DNA from 2 places in the Streptosporangium nanhuense genome. Region 2 is predicted to be linked to the other one. Evidence: predicted binding sites of a transcription regulator. Region 2 holds the regulator's gene; the other holds the start of a gene.
What was found. The regulator HrcA, encoded in region 2, represses chaperone genes, less so after heat shock. The targets are predictions, from matches to a motif close to TTGGCACTCTCNNNNNGAGAGTGCCAA.
Positions count from the first base shown of each region.

Region 1 (10,933 bases), on a different contig from region 2:
ACCACGAGGGCCTCGGTCGTCAGCAGCATGCCGGCGATGGAGGCCGCGTTCTGGACGGCCGAGCGGGTGACCTTGACCGGGTCGATGACGCCCTGGCCGATCAGGTCGCCGTACTCGCCGGTGGCGGCGTTGAAGCCCTGGCCGACGGGCAGCTCGGTGACCTTCGCCGTCACGACGTAGCCCTCGAGACCGGCGTTCTCCGCGATCCAGCGGGCCGGCTCGACGAGCGCCTTGCGGACGATGGAGACGCCGGTCGCCTCGTCGCCGGTCAGGCCCAGGTCGTCGAGGACCTTGGCGACGTGGATGAGCGCGGAGCCACCGCCGGAGACGATGCCCTCCTCGATCGCCGCGCGCGTCGCCGAGATGGCGTCCTCCAGGCGGTGCTTCTTCTCCTTCAGCTCCACCTCGGTGGCCGCGCCGACCTTGAGCACGCAGACGCCGCCGGAGAGCTTGGCGAGGCGCTCCTGGAGCTTCTCGCGGTCCCAGTCGGAGTCGGACTGCTCGATGGCGAGCTTGATCTCCTTGACGCGGTCGGCGATCGCCGAGGCCTCACCGGCACCGTCGACGACGGTGGTGGAGTCCTTGGTGATGACGACGCGCCGGGCGGTGCCCAGCACCTCCAGGCCGACGTGCTCCAGCTTGAGGCCGATCTCCTCGCTGACGACCTGGCCACCGGTGAGGATGGCGATGTCCTGCAGCATGGCCTTGCGGCGGTCGCCGAAGCCCGGCGCCTTGACGGCGACAGAGGTGAAGGTGCCACGGATCTTGTTCGTGACGAGGACCGCGAGGGCCTCGCCCTCGACGTCCTCGGCGATGACGAGCAGGGCCTTCTTCGTCTGCGCGATCTTCTCGAGCAGCGGCAGGAAGTCCGAGACCGAGGCGATCTTGCCCTGGGTGATCAGGATGTAGGGGTCCTCCAGGATCGCTTCCATGCGCTCCTGGTCGGTCACCATGTAGGGCGACAGGTAACCCTTGTCGAACTGGAGACCCTCGGTGAACTCGAGCTCCAGGCCCATGCTGTTGGACTCTTCGACGGTGATGACACCGTCCTTGCCCACCTTGTCGAACGCCTCGGCGATCAGCTCGCCGATCCTGGCGTCCTGCGCGGAGATCGTCGCCACATTCGCGATCTCCTTCTTGTCCTCGACCGGGCGGGCCGACTCGATGAGCCGGTCGCTGACGGCCTTGGCCGCGATGTCGATACCGCGCTTGAGGGAGAGCGGCTGCGCTCCGGCGGCCACGTTGCGCAGGCCCTCGCGGACCATGGCCTGGGCCAGGACGGTCGCGGTGGTGGTGCCGTCACCGGCGACGTCGTTGGTCTTGGTCGCCACTTCCTTGGCCAGCTGGGCGCCGAGGTTCTCGTACGGCGCCTCCAGCTCGACCTCGCGGGCGATGGTTACACCGTCGTTGGTGATGGTGGGCGCACCGAACTTCTTGTCGATGACGACGTTACGACCACGCGGGCCCAGCGTCACCTTGACCGCGTCCGCGAGAGCGTTCACGCCGCGCTCGAGAGCTCGGCGCGCGTCCTCCTCGAACGACAGGGTCTTCGGCATGACAATCCTCTCTATAAGTACGTCGGCGCATCAAAGCCCCGGGCGCTGTCGCGACCCGGGGCTCGATACGTCATCTTTGTGAAGTTGAGAATTACTTCTCGATGATGGCGAGCACGTCACGGGCGGAGAGCACGAGGTACTCCTCGCCGTTGTACTTCACCTCGGTGCCGCCGTACTTGCTGTAGAGGACCACGTCGCCCTCGCTGACGTCGAGCGGAATGCGCTTCTCGCCTTCCTCATCCCAGTTGCCGGGACCCACCGCGAGGACCTTGCCCTCTTGCGGCTTCTCCTTGGCGGTGTCCGGGATGACCAGACCGGAAGCGGTGGTCTGCTCGGCCTCAAGCGGCTGGACCACAATGCGGTCGCCGAGCGGCTTAACGGGAACCTTGGTGGCGGTCGTCACGTCGGACCTCCCCTTCAGATGTGAACGATCTAGAAGAGGCGACCAGCGGTCTGCCGTCGCGGGTGTCAGACCTGCCTCGTCGCATGTATTTGGCACTCTCACCGGGAGAGTGCCAATACGGAACAGTATGCAAGGTGGCCTTGACAGTCAACACGAAGCACCCCTTCTGCGCTTCACGCGAACGTCAAGCCAGGTGGAAGCCCCTCGCGAACCCTTACGGCTGAGGCGGTAGCGTCGGCCGGTGTGAATCTCGACGCATTCCGGGAACTCCTCACCCCGCGCGGCCAGGAGGCCCTGGACGCGGCGGCCGGGACCGCCGGCGACGACCCGGTGGCGGCGGTGACCAGACTGAGGAAGACCTACGACGCGGACCTGACCTCCGCGGCGCTCACGCAGGCCACGCTCCGGCTGCGCGCGCGGGAGAAGTTCGGGGCCGACGCCGATCTCATGTACTTCACCCGGACCGGCCTGGAGCAGGCCACCCGCCGGGAGGTCGCCGACCACCGGGCGCGGCGCGTCCCGGCGGGCTCGCGGGTCGCCGACGTCTGCTGCGGCATCGGCGGCGACCTCCTCGCCCTGGCCAGGGCCGGGTGCTCGGTGGAGGCCGTCGACACCGACCCGCTCACCGCGGCGATCGCCCAGGCCAACGCGGACGCCCTGGGCTTCGGCGACCGGGTCTCGGTCCGCGCCGCCGACGCCTCCACCCTGGACCCGGCCGCCTTCGACGTCCTGTTCGCCGACCCGGCGCGCCGTACGGTGCGGGGCAGGACCTTCGACCCGATGGGCTACTCGCCGCCCTGGCCCGCCGTGCTGGGGATGGTGGCCGGGGCCGGGGCCGCCTGCCTGAAGGTCGCCCCCGGGATCCCGTACGAGTTCGTCCCTGAGGGCGCGGAGGCCGAGTGGGTCTCGTACAGGGGCGACGTCAAGGAGGCCGTGATCTGGTGCGGCGCGCTGGCGGGCGAGACGGGGCGCCGGGCCACGATCCTGCCCTCGGGCGCCACGATGACGCCCGACCCCGCCCTCGGCGATCCCGCCACCGGCCCCGCCGGCCGCTACATCTACGAGCCGGACGGCGCGGCGATCCGGGCCCACCTGGTCGCGGAGATCGCCGCGGCGGTCGGCGGGCACCTGCTCGACCCGCAGATCGCCTACATCACCGGCGACGCCGCGGTGCCGACGCCGTGGGCGTCACGGTACGAGGTCCGCGAGACGCTGCCGTTCTCGCTCAAGCGCCTGCGCGCGGTGCTCCGGGAGCGCGGCGCGGGGAATGTGACGATCAAGAAGCGGGGCTCCGCGGTGGACGTCGACCGCCTCAGGAAAGAGCTCCGGCTTTCCGGTGACGAATCCGCGGTGGTCATTCTCACCCGAATCGGCGACCGGCCGTTCGCTTTCGTGTGCGACCCCCTCTGACCGGCCGGATCGATCTCACATAACCGGCCGGATCAGCCCTGGTTGACCAGCCAAAATAGTCAATTCTTCCAGCCAACCGGCAATTCCTCTCTTTTAATCTCGCCGCCGGAAAACCTTGATCCAGGGGCTAAGGTTGCCGGGCGGGAGTTCTCTCTCACCTGCGGTTTCATCTCGTTCATCGGCAAATCCCATCAAATCCAACCGCGCGGCTGAGCGTCGGCGAGTGAAGGAGCTCTCGGTGGATCACTCCGACCACACCCTGCTCCAGGCAGGCAGCCAGACCGCCATCTCCGACCGGATGCGCGAGCTCCTCGCCCGCGCGGCGCAGGACCACGTCTACGAGCAGCGGACCCAGGGCGCGGTGCTCGACGAGATCCGGCAGCGCCTGGAGGGCATGGAGTGGCTGCTGCGCGAGGTCAGGGAGCGCGAGATCGGCGGGCTGAACGGCACGCTGGAGTCCGTCCACGGGCGCCTGGACGACATCGCCGCCAAGCCGCCCTCCTGGGCCGAGGGCCTGGCCCAGCACGTCGAGGCGGTGCGCGACCACGTCGACGCCGTCGGCGAGCGGGTCGACTCCCTCGGCCGCCGGGTCGACACCGTCCGCGACCGGGTCACCCCCCTCGGCGAGCTGCCGAGCCTGTGGACCGACCTCGGCACCGTGGGCGAGAGCGTGGACGAGGCCCTCACCCGCCTGCGGGCGATCTCGGACGGCACGCTGGGCCTCGACGAGCAGGTGCGGCAGCTGGCCGAGCACCTCGGCAGGCTCCAGGCCGACATGGGCATCGCGGCGCACCGGTTCAGCCGCCTGGACAGGGCGCTGGCCGACCTCTCCCAGCGCGCCGGGCGCGTCGAGGCGGGGATGCTCGACCTGGCCGCGAGCGTCCAGCAGGCCGTCGGCACCGCCGCCGACCGGATGCTCGCCGCCGTCGAGCAGGTCAACGGCAAGGTCGACCTGGTGAGCGGCAGGGTCGAGCAGGTCGGCGCCAGGGTTGAGCAGGTCAACGGCAGGGTCGAGCAGGTGGGCGCCAGGGTCGACCTGGTCGTGCCCAGGATCGACGAGCGCGCCGCCGCCGTCGAGAACCGCATCGACAGCCGCATCGACCGGCTCGACGGCCACCGCATGGCGGCCGGCGGCCGCTTCGACACCCTCGAGGAGCGCCTCGACGACATCGAGGGCCGCCTCACCGGCCGGATGGACGTCATCGACTCCCGGCTGTCCACGCTGGACGGGCACGCGGAGAAGTCCACCGAGCGCCTGGAGAGCCTGGACGAGCGCCTGGAGGTCCTGCCCGCCGTCCTGGGCGTCGGCGCGCTCATCGGCGACCAGACCGACGAGCAGCGCGAGCGTTTCGACTCCCTGGACGAGCGCGTCATCCGGGCCGAGGCCGCGCTGGCCCCGCTGGCCGAGACCCTCCGCGCCCTGCCCGACCGCGACCAGCTCTCCGAGGCGCTGAGCGAGACCGTGGAGCCCGCGCACACCGACCTCACCCGCCGCCTGGGCGCCCTGGAGGAGACCATGCTCGCCCTGGCCGAGGCCCTGCTCCGCCCCACCAGGGGCGACAAGGACTGACTCCCGGGGGCCCCGGCTCCGGGTGCCCCCGGCCCCGTACGGCCGTCGTCAGCCGGCGTGAGCGGCGCCGTCCCTGTGGCTCCCGTCGCCTTCGACGGTTTTCGCCTCGCGGCACAGGTTGACCCTCACCGTGGAGAGCAGGGCCAGCAGTTCCTCGATCTGCCGAACCGTCAGCCCATGGGTCATCCGGCGATGGACCTCGGCGAGGACCCGGTTCACCTCGGGACGGAGCGCGTGCCCCCTGGGCGTGACGTCGACGATGCTGATCCGCCGGTTGGCCGCGTCGGGCCTGCGGCTGACGAACCCGCCGCGCTCCAGGCGCTGCAGGGTCTTGGTCATGGTGGACACGTCGATGCCGACTATCTTCGCCAGGCTGTTCTGCGACTGGGGGCCGTTGTCCCACAGGGCGATCATCACGCGCTCCTGGCCCGGGTAGAGGTCGATCTCCCCGAGAAGGCCTGCGAGCAGCACGCGATGGCCGCGCGTCGCGGTGGCCATCAGGCAGTTGAGGTCGCTGTCGGACTCGCCGCAGTTCCTGATGGCCTCACCGTACGCCCCGGCGGCGTCCCCGCCCCCGTCTCCCGTCACGCCCCTGACCACGCCCTCGGCCCCGTGCTCGATCGCGTCCCCGGCCGTGGCGTCCTCGCAGGCCGCCAAGCCCTCGGTCGCGTCGCGCTTCTCGTCGATCAGCGGCTCCGCCATGTTCAGGTCCTTCCGTCCTTCCCCAGACTACCGGTTTGCATGTTGGCCGACCAAGTTGTAAAACTGCATATTGGCTAGCCAAGTTGGCCAGCCAAAGAAGGAGTCGTCATGCCTTTCACACCGTTCTCGCTCGCTGGTCTCCAGCTGCCCAACCGCCTGGTGATGGCACCCATGACCCGGTCACGGTCCTACGTCGACGGGATCCCCTCGTCGCTGAACGCCCTTTACTACGCCCAGCGAGCCTCCGCGGGCTTGATCATCAGCGAGGCGATCCAGCCCAGCTCCGCGGGGCAGGGCTACATGAACACCCCCGGCCTGCACACCGACGAGCAGGTGGCCGGGTGGCGCGAGGTCACCGACTCCGTCCACGCGGTGGGTGGCAGGATCTTCGCCCAGCTCATGCACTCCGGCCGGATCGGCCACCCCGACAACAGCGGCCACCTGCCCATCGGGCCGTCCGCCGTGAGGCTTGAGGGCCAGATCTTCACCCCCTCCGGCATGCAGGACAACCCCGCCCCGCTCGAACTCACGGCCGCCCAGGTCGAGTCGACCATCCAGGACTTCGCAGACGCCGCCGAGCGCGCCGTGGACGCGGGCTTCGACGGGATCGAGCTGCACGGCGCCAACGGCTACCTCGTCCACCAGTTCCTGTCGCAGAACGCCAACCTGCGCGAGGACCACTTCGGCGGGTCGGTGGCCAACAGGATCCGCTTCGGCGTGGAGGTCTCGCGGGCGATGGCCGACCGGATCGGCGCCTCCAAGGTCGGCGTCCGGTTCTCGCCCGGCAACGGCGCGGGTGGTCTGGTCGAGGACGACATGCACGAGGTCTACCCGGCGCTGGTCTCCGAGCTCGCCGAACTCGACCTCGCCTACCTGCACCTGCTGCCCAGCGGCGTCGACGACCTCGACCAGCGGCTCATCAAGTCCTGGCCGAACGCCCTGATCGTCAACGACACCTCGATCAGCGACCCGGCGGCCCGGATCGAGCGGTGGCTGGGGCGCGGCGCCGACCTGATCGCACTGGGCGCGTCGTTCATGGCCAACCCCGACCTGCCGATCCGCCTGCGCCTCGGCGCCGAGCTCAACGAGCCCGACCACACTGCGGCCTTCGGCGGCGACCACCGCGGCTACACCGACTACCCGGTGCTGGCCCTGCACTCCGCCTGAAACACCCCGCGCACTCCGCCCAGGACACCCGCACTCCGCCCATGACACCCCGCACTCCGCCCGGGACACCCCGCCGGGAAGAGCCCGCGCAGCCGCCGCCCGACGGGGGCGCGACGGCCGGACGGGCACGCGTGACCGGCGCACCCCCCACGAGGGACGAGCCCGTCAGACGTGGACGGTGGTGATGGGCATCGAGGAGTCGGCGGGGATGTCCAGTCCCGACGGCGTGATGCCGGCCGCCACCAGGTCGGAACCCAGGGCGGCCACCATGGCGCCGTTGTCCGTGCACAGCCCGGGGCTGGGGACCCGCAACCGGACACCGGCCGCGTCACAGCGCTCCTGGGCCATCGCCCGCAGCCGGGAGTTGGCCGCCACCCCGCCGCCGATCAGCAGGTCCTGGACGTCGTACTTGGCGCACGCGCGCAGCGCCTTGCGGGTCAGCACGTCGACGACGGCCTCCTGGAACGACGCCGCCACGTCGGGCACGTGGACCGCCTCGCCCGCCTTCTCCCTGGCCTCCACCCACCGGGCCACGGCCGTCTTCAGGCCGGAGAAGGAGAAGTCGAGGGTCCCGTCGTCGTACTTGCCGCGCGGGAACGCGATGGCCGCGCCGGAGCCCTCGCGGGCCACCCTGTCGATGTGCGGGCCGCCGGGGAACGGCAGGCCCAGCACCCTGGCCACCTTGTCGAACGCCTCGCCCGCCGCGTCGTCCACCGTGGACCCCAGCGAGATGACGTCCCTGGCGACGTCGGGCACCAGCAGCAGGGACGAGTGCCCGCCGGAGACCAGCATGGCGATGCAGGGCTTGGGCAGGGCGCCGTGCTCCAGCTGGTCCACCGCGACGTGGGCGGCCAGGTGGTTGACGCCGTACAGCGGCACGCCCAGGCCCAGCGAGTACGCCTTGGCGGCGGCGACGCCGACCAGCAGCGCGCCGGACAGGCCGGGCCCCGCGGTGACCGCGATGGCGTCGATGTCGGCGAGGCGCATCCCCGCCCGCCCCAGCGCCAGCTCGACGGTCGGGGTCATCGCCTCCAGGTGCGCCCTGGAGGCGACCTCGGGCACCACCCCGCCGAAGCGGGCGTGCTGCTCGACGCTGGAGGCGATGGCGTTGGCCAGCATGGTGTGCCCCCTGACGATGCCGATCCCGGTCTCGTCGCAGGAGGTCTCGATGCCCAGGACCACCGGTTCGTCACCCATGGAGATCCTTCCTCATCATGATCGCGTCGGTGCCGTCCTCGTAGTAGCGGCGGCGCACGCCGATCCGCTCGAACCCGAATCTGTCGTAGACGGCCTGCGCGCCCGGGTTGTCGGCGCGCACCTCCAGGAAGACCGACACGGCGTCCCGGCGGGCGGCCTCGGCGAGCAGCTCGGTCAGCATGGCGCCGCCGACGCCGGTCCGGCGCCACTCGGCCAGGACGGCGATGGTCTGCACGTCGGCCTGGTCCCCCGCCGCGGCGAGGCCCGCGTAGCCGACGATCACGTCGTCGACCAGGGCCACCACGTAGTGCCTGGTCCTCGGCTGGTCGTTGAGCTCGCCGCGGAGCATGCCCTCGCTCCAGGCGTCGGCGGGAAAGGTCTTCCGCTCGACCTCCATGACCGCGGGCAGGTCCTCAGCGGTCATCCGGCGCAGCACGACGGTCATGTGGAGACCCTCTTCGGCGCCGAGGGCACCTTGGCGTCAGGGCGGCGCAGGTAGATCGGGCGGGGCGGGCCGAGCACGGCGTCCGGGGCGCCCGTGGCGCCCGGTTTACCGAGCTGTCCGGCCGCGAGTGCCGCCATCGCGCCCGCGTGGGGATACTCCGGCGCGTCCAGGATTCGGGAGGCGCCGACGATCTCGGCGTACATCCGCGCGCCCGCGCCGACCAGCGGGAGCTCGCCGGGCAGATCCTGGGGCCGGTCCACCGCGGGGCCCGACAGCCGGGTGCGCGCGTCCCGGTAGTGGCCCCAGAACACCTCCTTGCGCCGGGCGTCGGTGGCCACCAGGAACGGCTCGGCCAGCCCGCTGCCGTACGCGAGCGCGTCGAGGGTGCACACCCCGTACGCCGGGACGCCCAGCGACGTCGCGAGGGCCTGGGCGGTCACCAGACCGACCCGGAGGCCTGTGTAGGGACCGGGGCCCGAGCCCGCGACGACGGCGGTGACGTCGCCGAGCGAGACTCCGGCCTCCCGCAGGACCGTCTCGATCGTGGGCACGAGCAGCTCGCCGTGACGGCGCGCGTCGACCGTCGTCGACTCGGCGAGGACCCTCTCACCGTCGTGCAGAGCTGCGGTGACGGCGGGGGTGGCGGTGTCAAAGGCCAGGACCAGCACGAACAGTTAGCCTATCCCGTCCCGCGGGGTCTCCGGGGCACCTCCCCCGGGCGAACCCCGCGTTCAGGTCTTGACCAGGGTGGCGTAGACGATGAGGTTGTCGCGGTACTCGTTGCTGTCCCAGTCGAAGTCGCCGCCGCAGGTGATCAGCCGCAGGCCGTCCTCAAGATAGACCTTGTCGGCGGGGAAGCGGTGCTTGCTGATCTGCTCGATCGTGTCCACCCGGTACTGGGCCACCTTGCCGTCGCTGCGCACGACCTTGATGACCTGCCCCTCCCGCATGTCCTTGAGCTTGTAGAAGACCGCGGGCGCGGTCTTGGTGTCCACGTGCCCGAGGATCACCGCGGACCCCTGGTCGCCGGGGACCGCGCTGTCCTTGACCCACCCCGCGACGTTCGGCTTCTCGTACGGCGGCAGGTCGACCCGGCCGTCCGTCACGCCGAGTTTCATCAGGGGCGCCTTGATCCCCAGGGACGGGATGTCGATGCGGCTGGGCACGATCGAGGTGCGGGCGGGCGCCTTCTCCTTCTCCGTGACGTCACCGCCCCTGTTGCCGAACGCGACCATGACGGCACCGGTGATCACTCCGGCCAGGACGATCCTGGACCAGCGGGTTGAATCGGCCATCGAGGACTACGAACGGCGGCGACGCACGACCGCGATGCCGATGCCGCCCGCCAGGGCGAGGGCGAGCAGGACACCGGTCGTGCCGATCGGGGCGCCCGAGTCGGCGGGGCCTCCGGCCGCGGTGCCGCCGCCGCCCGTACCCGGCGCCTCGGTGCTGATGATCGTCCTGGTCGGCCTGGAGGTGGGCTCGGAGGAGGGGGTGGAGCTCGGCTCGGTGTCGGCCACGATCCTGAGGTTGGCGCTGCCGGTGTCGTTGGTCCCCTCGCACCTGGCGTTGACCTCGTGGACCCCGGGGGCGGTGCCCTCGGCGACGGTGGCCTGGCCGCGCACCCACGGGCGCGGCGTCGGGGTGGCGGTCGAGGCGGGGTCGGGCGTCGGCGTCGCGAGGATCGGGTCGAGGGTCACCGGGGTGCGGAAGATCCGGGAGGAGGCGGTGCCGCGATGCTCGGGGCCTCCCTGCGGGATCGGGCAGTTGGCCAGGATCCACACCTTCTGCCCGGCCTTGGCACGGGCCGGCTGGAGCTGGACCTCGATGTCCTGCCGGCTGATGCCGGAATCAGGCGGGGTTGGGGTGGGGGTGCCGGACGGACCGGCCGTTTCGGCACCCGCCGAGCACCCGACCAGTCCGAAAAGGACGATGGCTCCCAGAACCGCGACACGCTTGACGCTTGGCACCGTCGAACTCCACTTCGCCCTCCGGCCGACGACCCTCGCCCGGCACGATTTCCCACCTGTTCCCCATTAAACATGGGCAAACCCGCCAGAGTCGATCATCACGCCTGACGATCTAGACCAATGGGGCGTAGTGCCAGCGTGCCAGGATTTCTCCGGCTTCGTAGGCACATCAGACGACACTGTTCAGATGACTTGACGACTCCCGGCGTCAGCGGCGCCGGTGCCGCCCCTGACGAGACGAGACTGTTCGGATGACTTGACGATTCAGACGACGCCGTGCCAGCGCGGTCCGACCCCTCGGAGGGTCACGGTCCGCTCCTCGCCCGGCTCGCCGGACGCGCCCCTGCCGATGAGGATCTCCAGCCGGTCGTCGGCGAGCCCCTCCACCAGGCCCTCGCCCCACTCCACGACCGTCACCGACTCCTCCAGCGAGGCGTCCAGGTCCAGGTCGTCGACCTCCAGGTCGCCCCCGAGGCGGTAGGCGTCGACGTGGACCAGCGGCGGGCCCCCCGA
Region 1 covers NZ_JCADBG010000018.1:81,241-92,173, forward strand. Annotated here, with positions in the region: gene groL (chaperonin GroEL) at 1-1,556, opposite strand, end outside; gene groES (co-chaperone GroES) at 1,648-1,959, opposite strand; gene AC5L38_RS30295 (class I SAM-dependent methyltransferase) at 2,203-3,369, shown strand; gene AC5L38_RS30300 (hypothetical protein) at 3,608-4,939, shown strand; gene AC5L38_RS30305 (MarR family winged helix-turn-helix transcriptional regulator) at 4,988-5,641, opposite strand; gene AC5L38_RS30310 (alkene reductase) at 5,750-6,808, shown strand; gene tsaD (tRNA (adenosine(37)-N6)-threonylcarbamoyltransferase complex transferase subunit TsaD) at 6,974-8,005, opposite strand; gene rimI (ribosomal protein S18-alanine N-acetyltransferase) at 7,998-8,450, opposite strand; gene tsaB (tRNA (adenosine(37)-N6)-threonylcarbamoyltransferase complex dimerization subunit type 1 TsaB) at 8,447-9,118, opposite strand; gene AC5L38_RS30330 (class F sortase) at 9,182-9,745, opposite strand; gene AC5L38_RS30335 (hypothetical protein) at 9,752-10,420, opposite strand; gene tsaE (tRNA (adenosine(37)-N6)-threonylcarbamoyltransferase complex ATPase subunit type 1 TsaE) at 10,685-10,933, opposite strand, start outside.
Region 1: a site for HrcA is predicted at 2,049-2,075, ahead of groES (co-chaperone GroES). Genes of this name have one in related genera too.

Region 2 (10,933 bases):
GCCACAGGTCGATGCAGGAGGAGGCCAGCTTGGCGCGGCCCTCGGGGGTGAGCACCGCGTCGGAGAAGTACTTCGAACCGGTCCAGCCGCCGAGGGAGATCAGCGCCTTGAGGCCGGGGTGCTTGGCCTTGAGCTTCTTCAGCTGGTTCAGGTTGCCGTTCAGCGCCTGGCCCTCGGCGTCGGCGACGCCGTCCACGCTCTGCTCGGCGGGCACCGGGCGCTGCCAGTCGGCCCACGGGTCGGGGGAGTAGCAGTCGCCCCCGGCGTTGACGAAGCCGAAGGCGTAGTTGATGTGGGTCAGCTTGGCGGCGGCGCCGCTGGTCTCCATGTCCTTGACGTGGTAGTTGCGACCGTAGACGCCCCACTGGATGAAGTAGGCGACCCGCTTGTAGCGGTCACCGTGTCCCGGGGAGGTCTGGGCCTGGGCCGGGGCCGGTAAGGCCACCGCCGCGAGACCCGCGGCGAGGGCTGCCGCGATCACTTTACGGAGGAGTCTCTGCACGGGCTTCTCCACTGCTTGGAATAGTAACTTATAGGAAACTTTCCTTTAAGTTTTCACGGATCGTAGACCTGCGTGATCTGGCCGTCAACGGCCAACGGCGTTTTGACCGGTGGAGGGCGGGGTGCTTCGGCTAACTTCGTAAGGCATGGAGCAGCAGGCGTTCTGCAACCGATGTGGCACCCCTGTACGCGGGCTGTCGCGATGCCCCAGGTGCGGGGCGTCGACAGGGGGACAGCCTCCGCTGAATCAGTCCCCGCCGGCTCAGCCCTCGCACGGCGTTCCCCCGGGCGAGACCCGGGTCCCGCCCGGCGAGTGGCGGCAGGATCCCGCCGACTGGCAGCAGCACCTCCCTCCGGAGGAGCGGCCTCCCCAGCGGGACGAGCGGCCCTGGCAACCCCCGCCGAACCGGGGCCGGGACCGCCCGCCCCGAGCGGATCGCAAGGTCTGGCCGCTGGTCGCGACGGCCGTGGTCCTTGCGACGGCGCTGGCCGCCGCCGGGGCCTTCCGGCTCGTCCCGCGAGACGGCGGCACGTCCGTGGCGGGCGGCGTCGGGGCGGCGACGAGCGGCGACCGGGCGGAGGCCGAGACCGGGACACCCCCGGCGGGGCGGGCTCCCCAGGCGCCCCAGGACGCCGAGACCCAGGCCAGGGTCCTCGACGCCCTGCTCGCCGACAGCGGCGGCTCCAGGTCGGGTCTCGGCTCGGCCCTCGACCAGCTGCGCTCCTGCGAGGGCACCGCCACCGGGCTCGCCACGCTCCAGCGGATCACCGCCGCCCGCCGCGAGCAGGTGGTCCAGGTCAACGCGCTGAGCACCGGCGAGCTCGACGGCGGCGACGCGGTCAAGGCGCGCCTCACCAGGGCCCTGACCGCCTCCTTCGACGCCGACGAGGCGTTCCTCGCCTGGGCGACCCGTCAGGAGGCCGGGTGCGGCCGTGCCTGGAGCGGCGACGAGGACTACCGGCGGGGCCTGGCCTTCTCCGGCGAGGCGACCACGGCCAAGCGGGGCTTCCTGAAGCTGTGGAACCCCCTCGCCCGGCGGTACGGCCTGCCGGTGCGGGACGAGCACGAGATCTGACCCCCGGGAGCACCGGTCACGTCGGACCTCGGCGTACCGCGCGGCGGGGGAAGAGGTTCCGGGGGAGCGCCGGTCGCTGAGGTGCCCGGGGCTCGGCGTACCGCGCAGCAGGGGGCGGAATTCGGTCACGGAGGGTCCTGAGCTCCGGCGTACCGCGCATCGCCGGGGAAGCGGCAGACTTGGGGCGTGCCATCCACACTTCCCGACGGGGATCCCGTACCCACCTCGGGCGAGCTGCCGGAGAGCGCGCTCGCCGGGCTCGGCGAGCGGCCCTTCGGCTTCTACGTCCACGTCCCCTTCTGCGTGACCCGGTGCGGTTACTGCGACTTCAACACCTACACGGCGTCCGAGCTCGGCCCGGGCGCGTCGCAGAAGGACTACGCGGACACCGCCGTCGACGAGGTGCGGCGGGCGCGGGCCAATCTCGGCCCCACGCGCCTTCCCGTCGAGACCGTGTTCTTCGGCGGGGGAACCCCCACCCTGCTCCCCGCCGGGGACCTGGTACGGATCCTGCGGGCGATCGACGAGGAGTTCGGGCTCGCCCCCGGTGCCGAGGTGAGCACCGAGGCCAACCCCGAGTCGGTGGACCCCGCCTACCTGGCGGAGCTGCGCGCGGGCGGGTTCAACCGGATGAGCTTCGGGATGCAGAGCGCCCGCGAGCACGTGCTCCAGGTGCTGGACCGCCGCCACACCCCCGGCCGCCCCGCGCGGGCCGTGCGAGAGGCCAGGGAGGCGGGGTTCGACCACGTCAACCTCGACCTGATCTACAGCACGCCGGGGGAGAGCGACGACGACTGGCGCGCCTCGCTGGCCGCGGCGATCGAGGCGGGGCCCGACCACGTCTCCGCGTACTCGCTGATCGTCGAGGACGGGACGAAGCTGGCGGCCAGGATCAGGCGCGGCGAGCTCCCGATGCCCGACGACGACGTGGCCGCCGACCGTTACCTGATCGCCGACGCCATGCTGGCCGAGGCGGGGTTCGAGTGGTACGAGGTGTCCAACTGGGCGACCTCGGAGGCCGGGCGCTGCCGGCACAACCTGCTCTACTGGACCGGCGGCGACTGGTGGGGCGTCGGCCCGGGGGCGCACAGCCACGTCGGCGGCACCCGCTGGTGGAACGTCAAGCACCCCGCCGCCTACGCCCAGCGCCTGGCCGCGGGCACCTCGCCCGCGCACGCGCGCGAGGTGCTGGGCCAGGGGGACAGGGCGGTGGAGCGGCTGATGCTGGAGCTGCGTCTCGCGCAGGGCTTCCCGCTCCGGGAGCTGGAACGCCCTCCGGTGGTGGCCCGCGCGCTGGCCGACGGCCTGCTGGAGGTGGAGCCGTTCAAGGCGGGCCGCGCGGTGCTCACCCTGCGCGGCCGCCTGCTGGCCGACGCCCTGGTCCGCGACCTCACCTGAGGCCCGGTCCCGGCGGCCGGCCGGGTCAGCTGACGAAGCGGATGTTCACCGGATAGCGGTACGTCTCTCCCCGGTTGGCCGCCACCGCGGCGACGATCGCCATGACGATCGAGCCGATCCAGAGGAAGAACATCAGCACGAAGCCGATGAGCACGAACGCCAGGATCCAGGAGACGAAGTAGATGATCAACACCGTGAGCTGGAAGTTGAGCGCCTCGGCGGCCTGGTCGCGCGCGTAGGGCGACTCGTCCTTCTTCGCCAGATAGAGCACCAGCGGCCCGACGAAGGAGGTCAGCAGGCCCAGCAGGTGGGCGAGCATCGCCATGGTGGTGTCGTCGCTGCCGGGCCGCGGGCCGTACGTGCCGGGCGGCGCCTGGTAGCCGTATCCCTGCGCGGCGCCGTGGGAGTTGTACGCGTTGTACGCGCCGTGCTCGGGGTATCCGGGCTGGTAACCGCCCTGGTAACCGCTCTGATGGCCGCCCGCGTCGTACGGGGAGGCGGGCGGCGGCGGGTAGCCCCCGTACCTCTGGTCCTGCCCGTAGCCCTGGCCGGGCTGCCCATATCCCTGGCCGGGCTGCCCGTGTCCCGGATCGGGGTGGCCGTAGCCCTGGTTCGGCTGTCCGTAGCCCTGGCCGGGGGGCGGGGCGCCCTGGCCGGGCCACGTGTGGCCGGGCGGGGGGTCGCCGATGCGCCGGGTCCGGTCGTCGCCCGGTGGGTCCTCGGGGTTCTCGCTCATGTCCCCTCCTGAAGAATTGACGGACTAGTCATCCTCGCCGGGAGCCGTCACGAAGTCGATCAGCTCCTCGACGGGACCGAGGAGCTCGGGCTCCAGATCGGCGTATGTCGTGACCGATCCGAGAATGCGGCGCCACGCGACGCCGGGCTCCACGTCCCAGCCCAGCGCGGCGACGACGCCCTCCTTCCAGGGCACGCCGCGCGGCACCGACGGCCAGGAAGGGATCTTGAGCACATCCGGCCTGACCGCCTGCCAGACGTCCACGAACGGATGCCCGACGACCAGCACGTGCGGCGAGGAGACCCGCGCGGCGATCCGGCTCTCCTTGGAGCCGGGGACCAGGTGGTCGACGAGCACGCCCAGCCGCCGTCCCGGCCCCGGGCCGAACTCCTCCACGATCGAGGGCAGGTGGTCGACGCCCTCCAGATACTCCACGACCACCCCCTCGACCCGCAGGTCGTGCCCCCACACCTTCTCCACGAGCGCGGCGTCGTGCACGCCCTCCACGTAGATCCGGCTCTCCTTGGCGACCTGGGCCCGCAGGCCCTCCACCGCGATGGAGCCCGACGCGCTCCGCCTGGGGGCGCGCGGCGCGGCGGCGGGCCGCACGAGCGTCACCACCTTGCCCTCCAGGAGGAACGCGGCCGGCTCCAGCGGGAACACCCGGCGGCGCCCGAACCGGTCCTCCAGGGTGACGGCCTCCTTGTCGCAGGCCACCACGGCGCCGCAGAAGCCGCCGTCGGCGTCCTCGACGACCAGGTCGAGCTCCGCGGGCACCTGGGGGATCGTCCCCCTGCGCGGGCGCCGCCAGTCTCCCGCCAGAACGTCACGCTCGTACATCACCGACCGCCCACCCTCTCTCCCCGGGGATCAGGTGGGACGCTAGCAAACACCACCGTCACCCGCCGTAGGGTCCCGGCTGTCCCCACTGCCCCACCGGCACCGCGGCGGCCCGGCGCTTGCGGGCGTTGCTCCGCTTCACCAGCACGACGATCGTCACGACGATGGCCAGCAGGATCCCGACGGCGGGGATCAGGAACAGGGCGAGCACCCCGCCCACCAGCGAGTCGGCGGCCAGCTCCTTGCCCAGGCCGAAGGTCGTGCCCTCCGCGGGCTCGGCGGAGCACTGGACCTGGTAGTCGCCCGCCTGGTCCACGCCGACCCGCAGGCCCATCTCCCAGGTGACGCCGTCGGACCCCGCGACGGTCTGCTGGATGTCGGGCTTCTGCAGGCTGGGCGTGCCCGTGCCGCCCTTCAGCGTGCACTCGAACTGGGTGGGGCCGCCCGTGGCGACGTAGATCGCCGGCTTGTCCGCGGGATCGATCTTCACCGTCGTGGCCTGGCCGGGGGCGAACGTCTGCGTCGGCGCCGCGTCGGTGACCGCGCCGACGAGGCCGCCGGCGAAGCCGCCGATGCCGACGATGATGCTGACCAGGGCGATCAGCCATGCCCCGACGATCCACCCGATGCCAGGCTTGATCTTCCCGCTGGGCGGGGGCGGTCCCTGCGGGGCGCCGTAACCGGGGGGCGCGTAACCGTACGAGGGGGGCTGCTGGCCGTACTGCTGTTGACCGTACTGCTGCTGGCCATACGGCTGCTGGGGGGCGCCGTGACCGGGGTTGCGGGAGGCATCGCCCGGATAAGAACCGAAATCTTGGGACATGCCCAAATTGTGGTGGGTGCCGCTTGGATCGCGATAGCAGTTGACTTGACAACGGCTTGCCGTCATCATCCGCAGCTCTTGCTTATCGCGCCTTCCGCACCGGGGCCGTACACTTGGCACTCGGGAACACAGAGTGCCAAACCTCGTGTTTCCCTCTGAACGCAGGCAGGGAGGTGACCACGTTGGTCGACGACCGAAAGCTCGCCGTGCTCCGCGCCATCGTCGAGGACTACGTGTCCACCAACGAGCCGGTGGGTTCGAAGGCTCTCGCGGACCGGCACAACCTCGGGGTGTCCCCGGCGACGATCCGCAACGACATGGCGGTGCTGGAGGAGCAGGGCTACATCGCCCAGCCCCACACCAGCGCCGGCCGGGTGCCCACCGACAAGGGCTACCGGCTCTTCGTCGACAGGCTCTCGCAGGTGAAACCCCTGTCGAGCGCGGAGCGCAAGGCCATCGAGAGCTTCCTCGCGGGCGCGGTGGACATCGACGACGTCGTCATGCGGACGGTACGGCTCCTGGCCCAGCTCACCCGGCAGGTCGCCGTGGTGCAGTACCCCACGCTGACCCACTCGACGGTCAGGCACGTCGAGCTGGTGCCGCTGAGCGAGCGCCGGCTGATGTTCGTCCTGATCACCAACACCGGCAGGGTCGAGCAGCGCGTGGTCGAGCTGTCCAGCGTCGTCGACGAGCAGCGCGTGGCCCACCTGCGCGCGATGCTCAACGCCTCCCTCGACGGGTGCGGGCTCACCAGCGTCCCCGACAAGGTCGCCGACCTGCCGGAGCGGCTGCCCACGGAGGACCGGCCGCTCGCTGCCACTATCCTGTCAGTGCTGCTGGAATCCCTGGTGGACCGGCATGATGAGAAGATCGTTTTTGCCGGGGCCGCCAACCTCGCGGGAGCCGACTTCACCGTCGGCCTCCGCGACGTGCTGGAGGCCCTGGAAGAGCAGGTCGTGCTGATGCGACTGCTCGGTGAGACCTCGGACCTTTCGGCGCTGACCGTGCGGATCGGCTCGGAGAACCCCTACACCGGACTCCAGGGCACGTCCATCGTCGCCGCCGGATACGGTTCGGGGGACAAGCAACTGGCCCGGCTCGGTGTGCTGGGCCCGACGCGAATGGACTACCCGGTCACGATGGGCGCGGTGCGCGCGGTGGCACGCTACGTCAGCCAGATCCTGGCTGCATCATAAGAGGTCAACGAAAAGTGGCTAAGAGCGACTACTACGGCACCCTCGGGGTGCGCCGCGACGCCAGTGCGGAGGAGATCAAGAAGGCGTACCGCCGCCTGGCGCGCGAGCTGCATCCCGACGTCAACCCCGACCCCGAGACCCAGGAACGCTTCAAGGAGATCACCCAGGCCTACGAGGTCCTGTCCGACTCCAGCAAGCGGCAGATGTACGACATGGGGGCCGACCCGTTCGCCTCGGGCGGCGGCGCGGGAGCCGGAGGCTTCGGCGCGGGCTTCCCCTTCAGCGACATCATGGACGCCTTCTTCGGCGCGGCCGGTGGCGGCGGTGGCCGCGGCCCCCGCTCCCGTGCCCGGCGCGGGCGCAACGCCACCATCCGGGTCGAGCTCGACCTGCGCGAGTCGGGCTTCGGCACGACCCGCGAGCTGGTCGTCGACACCGCCGTGGTCTGCGACGTCTGCACGGGCTCCGGCGCCGCGGCCGGCACCCACCCCGACACCTGTGACATGTGTCACGGCCGGGGCGAGGTGTCCCAGGTCACCCGGTCCTTCCTCGGCCAGGTCATGACCTCCCGCCCCTGCCCCCAGTGCGGCGGCTTCGGGTCGATCATCCGCAACCCCTGCCAGGAGTGCTCCGGCGACGGCCGGGTCCGCACCCGCCGGACCATCAAGGTCCGCATCCCGGCCGGTGTCGAGGACGGCACCCACATCCAGCTCGCCGGCGAGGGCGAGATCGGCCCGGGCGGAGGCCCGCCCGGCGACCTGTTCCTGGAGATCGTCGAGCGCCCCCACGAGATCTTCGAGAGGCGCGGCGACGACCTGCACTGCACCGTGCAGATCCCGATGACCGCGGCCGCGCTCGGCACCATCCTGACCATGGAGACGCTCGACGGCGCCGAGGAGCTCGACATCCGCCCCGGCACGCAGTCGGGGCAGACGATCCCGCTCTACGGGCGGGGCGTGCAGCGCCTGAACGAGACGGGCCGCGGCGACCTGCTGATCCACGTGAACGTGGAGACCCCCGCCCGCCTCGACGCCGAGCAGGAGGGGCTCCTGAAGGAGCTCGCCAGGCTCCGCGGCGAGGAGCGCCCGCCGGGCAAGTTCGCCCCCGGCCAGCAGAGCTTCTTCTCCCGCCTGCGCGACGCCTTCAATGGCCGCTGATTCGACGGCCGCTGAACCGGCCCGCTCACAGGCCCGGCCGGGCCGTCCCGGCCGGGTCCGCCCCGACGGCCCATGACCGTCCCGGTCTTCCTGGCCGACCCCGCCGACCTGGCCAGGCCGGCGTTCGTCTTCGGCGGTCCCGAGGGGCGCCACGCGGCGGCCGTACGGCGGCTGCGGGCGGGCGAGCGGCTCGACCTGACCGACGGGGCGGGCTCCGTCGCCGAGTGCGTGGTGACCGAGGCGGGCAAGGACTCGCTCCGGGTCGAGGTGCTGCGCCGCCACGACGTTCCCGTACCCTCGCCGCGCCTGGTCGTGGTCCAGGGCCTGCCCAAGGGCGACCGGGGCGAGCTGGCCGTGGAGATGATGACCGAGGCGGGGGTCGACGTGATCGTCCCCTGGTCCGCGGCCAGGTGCGTCACCCAGTGGAAGGGCGAGCGGGCGGCCAGGTCGCTGGCCCGCTGGCGTTCCACGGCGCGCGAGGCGGGCAAGCAGTCGCGCCGCTTCCACCTGCCCGAGGTGACGGAGCTCGCGTCCACCGCGAAGGTCGCCGCCCTGCTGTCGGCGGCGGCGCTGGGTGTGGTGCTGCACGAGGAGGCCGCCGCCCCGCTGTCCGGGCTGTCCCTTCCGGCCGGCGGCGACATCGTCGTGGTGGTCGGCCCCGAGGGCGGGGTGTCGGGGGAGGAGATCGCCGCGTTCCGCGAGGCCAAGGCGGTGCCGGCGCTGCTCGGGCCGACGGTGCTGCGCACCTCGACGGCCGGGGTCGTCGCCGCGGCGGTGCTCCAGACGCGCAGTGGCCGCTGGTGACATCCCGCCGGTGACATCCCGCCGGTGCGCGGCCGGTCACCCTCCGGCGTCGTCTTTCGGCGGTCACCTTCCGGTGGCCGCCGGTCCCGGTGGATCCGTCGCGTGACACCTCCGATGACCCGTCCCGCGAAAAGGGCGAGAAGACCTTCTGAGAGGGCACGCCCCACGAGGAGGGCGGCGAGAGAACCGGTCAGGGGCCGCCGTGACCGGTCACCGCGCTAGCTCTGGGTGGGGAGCGGGATCGGGGTGCCCACCTCCGTGGGCAGGGGGGGCGACACGTCGTCCGAGGGCGCGCACCCGTCGGGCGAGCACGGGCTCTCCGAGGGGGCCGGCCTCGTCCGCGTCGGCGTCGGTGTCGCCTCGATCTCCTCGCACTTCCTGATGATCCCGCTGGGCTCGACGGTGGGGCTGTCGAGGGGGGTGGGGCAGGTGGGGGTCGGCGTCGGCGTCGGGCTGGAAGCCGCGGGCGCCCGGGTCGCCCTGGAGGTCGGCCGCGCGCTGGGCGCCGCGCTCCTGGACGGTGCGGGCCTCGGCGAGAGCATGGTGGCGCCGGGCTCGGACCTGGTGGCGGCCGGGAGCGGGGCATGATCGGACGGCGGCTGCGAGGCGGACGCCGGGGGGCGTGAGGTGGCGGACCCGTCGACGGGCGGGGTCGACTCGGTGAAGTTGACCACCCCGGACCTCACCTGACGGCCCACCTCCTCGCGGAACTGGGGAACCACCATGACGACGGTCGCCGCGACGAGGACCGCGCCCGCGACGGAGGCTCCGGCGCGCCACCAGACCAGCCGGCGGATCCCGCGCCGCTCGATGCGGCCGCGGATCACCTCCAGCCCGTCCGGGGAGGGAACGACCGAGTTCGCCTCCGCGCTGAGCGCGCGGCGAAGCAGCTCGCCGTACTCATCCGGGGAGTCGGTCATGACAGTTGCTCCAGTGAGGTTCGTAGGGCGGCCATCCCGCGAGCCGTGTGACTCTTGACCGCGCCTTTGCTGATGCCCATCGCATGGGCGATCTGCGCCTCGGACAGGTCTCCGTAGTAACGCAGGACCAGGGCCTCCCGCTGGCGTGCGGGCAGCCCGCGAAGCGCCTCGATGACGGCGGAACGCTCGAACTCGCCGATCGCCCCGTTCTCGGCGCTCGGCGCGTCGGGCATGCCCTTGGGCGCGTACTTCTCGACGACCGCCCGGTGCCGAAGCACCGAACGTGATCGGTTGACGACCGACTGTCGCAGGTAGGCCAGTGCCTTGTCGGTGTCGCGCAGTCGACGCCAGGCGCCATGGATGGCGACGAACGCGTCCTGCACGACCTCCTCCGCGGTTGCCATATCGCGGACGAGTAAGACGGCGAGACGGACAAGAGACCGATAGTGCGCGCTGTAGAGCGCGGTAACGGCCATGTCGGCATCCCATCCGACGGGCACCGCCCCGAGCGACCTGTCGGCCACGAGGGTCTCGGTGGTCACATCAGTGGGACGCTTGGCCTTCCCAGAGGGTTTACGCTCTTCCGGTTCATTAGGGGGCATGACCCAGTCGTGTCCTCGCCAGGCGGCCATATATTGCTGCGCGCAAAGGGCTGTCGTGGTTGAAGTTTTGCACACCCACCATATCTGGGTGGATCTTTGTTTGCGGACGGGAACCATCACCGATTCGCAACGTCCTCAGCGGTATGGTGCCTGCATGGTGAGCGAAGCCGACTGCCTGTTCTGCAGAATCGTGGCCAAGGAGATTCCCGCGGAGATCGTCTACGAGACCGATCGAACGCTGGCCTTCCGCGACGTCAACCCCCAGGCGCCGACCCACGTGCTGGTGATCCCCAAAGGCCACTACCGGGACGCGGCGGCCCTTGCCGCCGCCGACCACGGCCTGGCCGACGAGGTGATCAAGGCCGCCCACGAGGTCGCCCGGCAGGAGGGGATCGCCGAGCCGGGCTACCGGCTGGTGTTCAACACCGGGCCCGCGGCCGGCCAGACCGTCTTCCACGTGCACGGACACGTTCTCGGCGGGCGTGGCCTGCAGTGGCCGCCCGGCTGAAAACCGGTAGGCGCGATCTTGTCGATCGCGGCTAGCATGGCGTTGAAGTTCCGCGCCTATATCTGGAGGCGAACAGGCCGTAAGGCCCGCTCATGTCCGAGACAAACGATTCCAGCAGAACGCCGACGAGGTCCCGGGGTGCCAGCCGGACCCAGGCGAAGGTGGTTATTCCGGACGATCAGTCGATGGTCAGCCTGCTGGGCTCGCGCGACGAGCTGTTGCGCGTCATCGAGGGCGCCTTCCGCGCCGACATCCACGTCCGTGGCAACGAGATCACCGTCACCGGTAGTCCCGAGGAGAGCAGCACCGTGGTGCGGCTCTTCGAGGAGATGTCCGAGCTCGTCCGCGGGGGCGCGCAGCTCACGGCCGACG
Region 2 covers NZ_JCADBG010000005.1:311,970-322,902, forward strand. Annotated here, with positions in the region: gene AC5L38_RS13065 (glycoside hydrolase family 18 protein) at 1-502, opposite strand, end outside; gene AC5L38_RS13070 (hypothetical protein) at 648-1,577, shown strand; gene hemW (radical SAM family heme chaperone HemW) at 1,764-2,975, shown strand; gene AC5L38_RS13080 (DUF4870 domain-containing protein) at 3,001-3,711, opposite strand; gene AC5L38_RS13085 (DUF3097 domain-containing protein) at 3,736-4,551, opposite strand; gene AC5L38_RS13090 (hypothetical protein) at 4,610-5,374, opposite strand; gene hrcA (heat-inducible transcriptional repressor HrcA) at 5,557-6,570, shown strand; gene dnaJ (molecular chaperone DnaJ) at 6,585-7,727, shown strand; gene AC5L38_RS13105 (16S rRNA (uracil(1498)-N(3))-methyltransferase) at 7,800-8,531, shown strand; gene AC5L38_RS13110 (hypothetical protein) at 8,750-9,451, opposite strand; gene AC5L38_RS13115 (SigE family RNA polymerase sigma factor) at 9,448-9,927, opposite strand; gene AC5L38_RS13120 (histidine triad nucleotide-binding protein) at 10,211-10,561, shown strand; gene AC5L38_RS13125 (PhoH family protein) at 10,654-10,933, shown strand, end outside.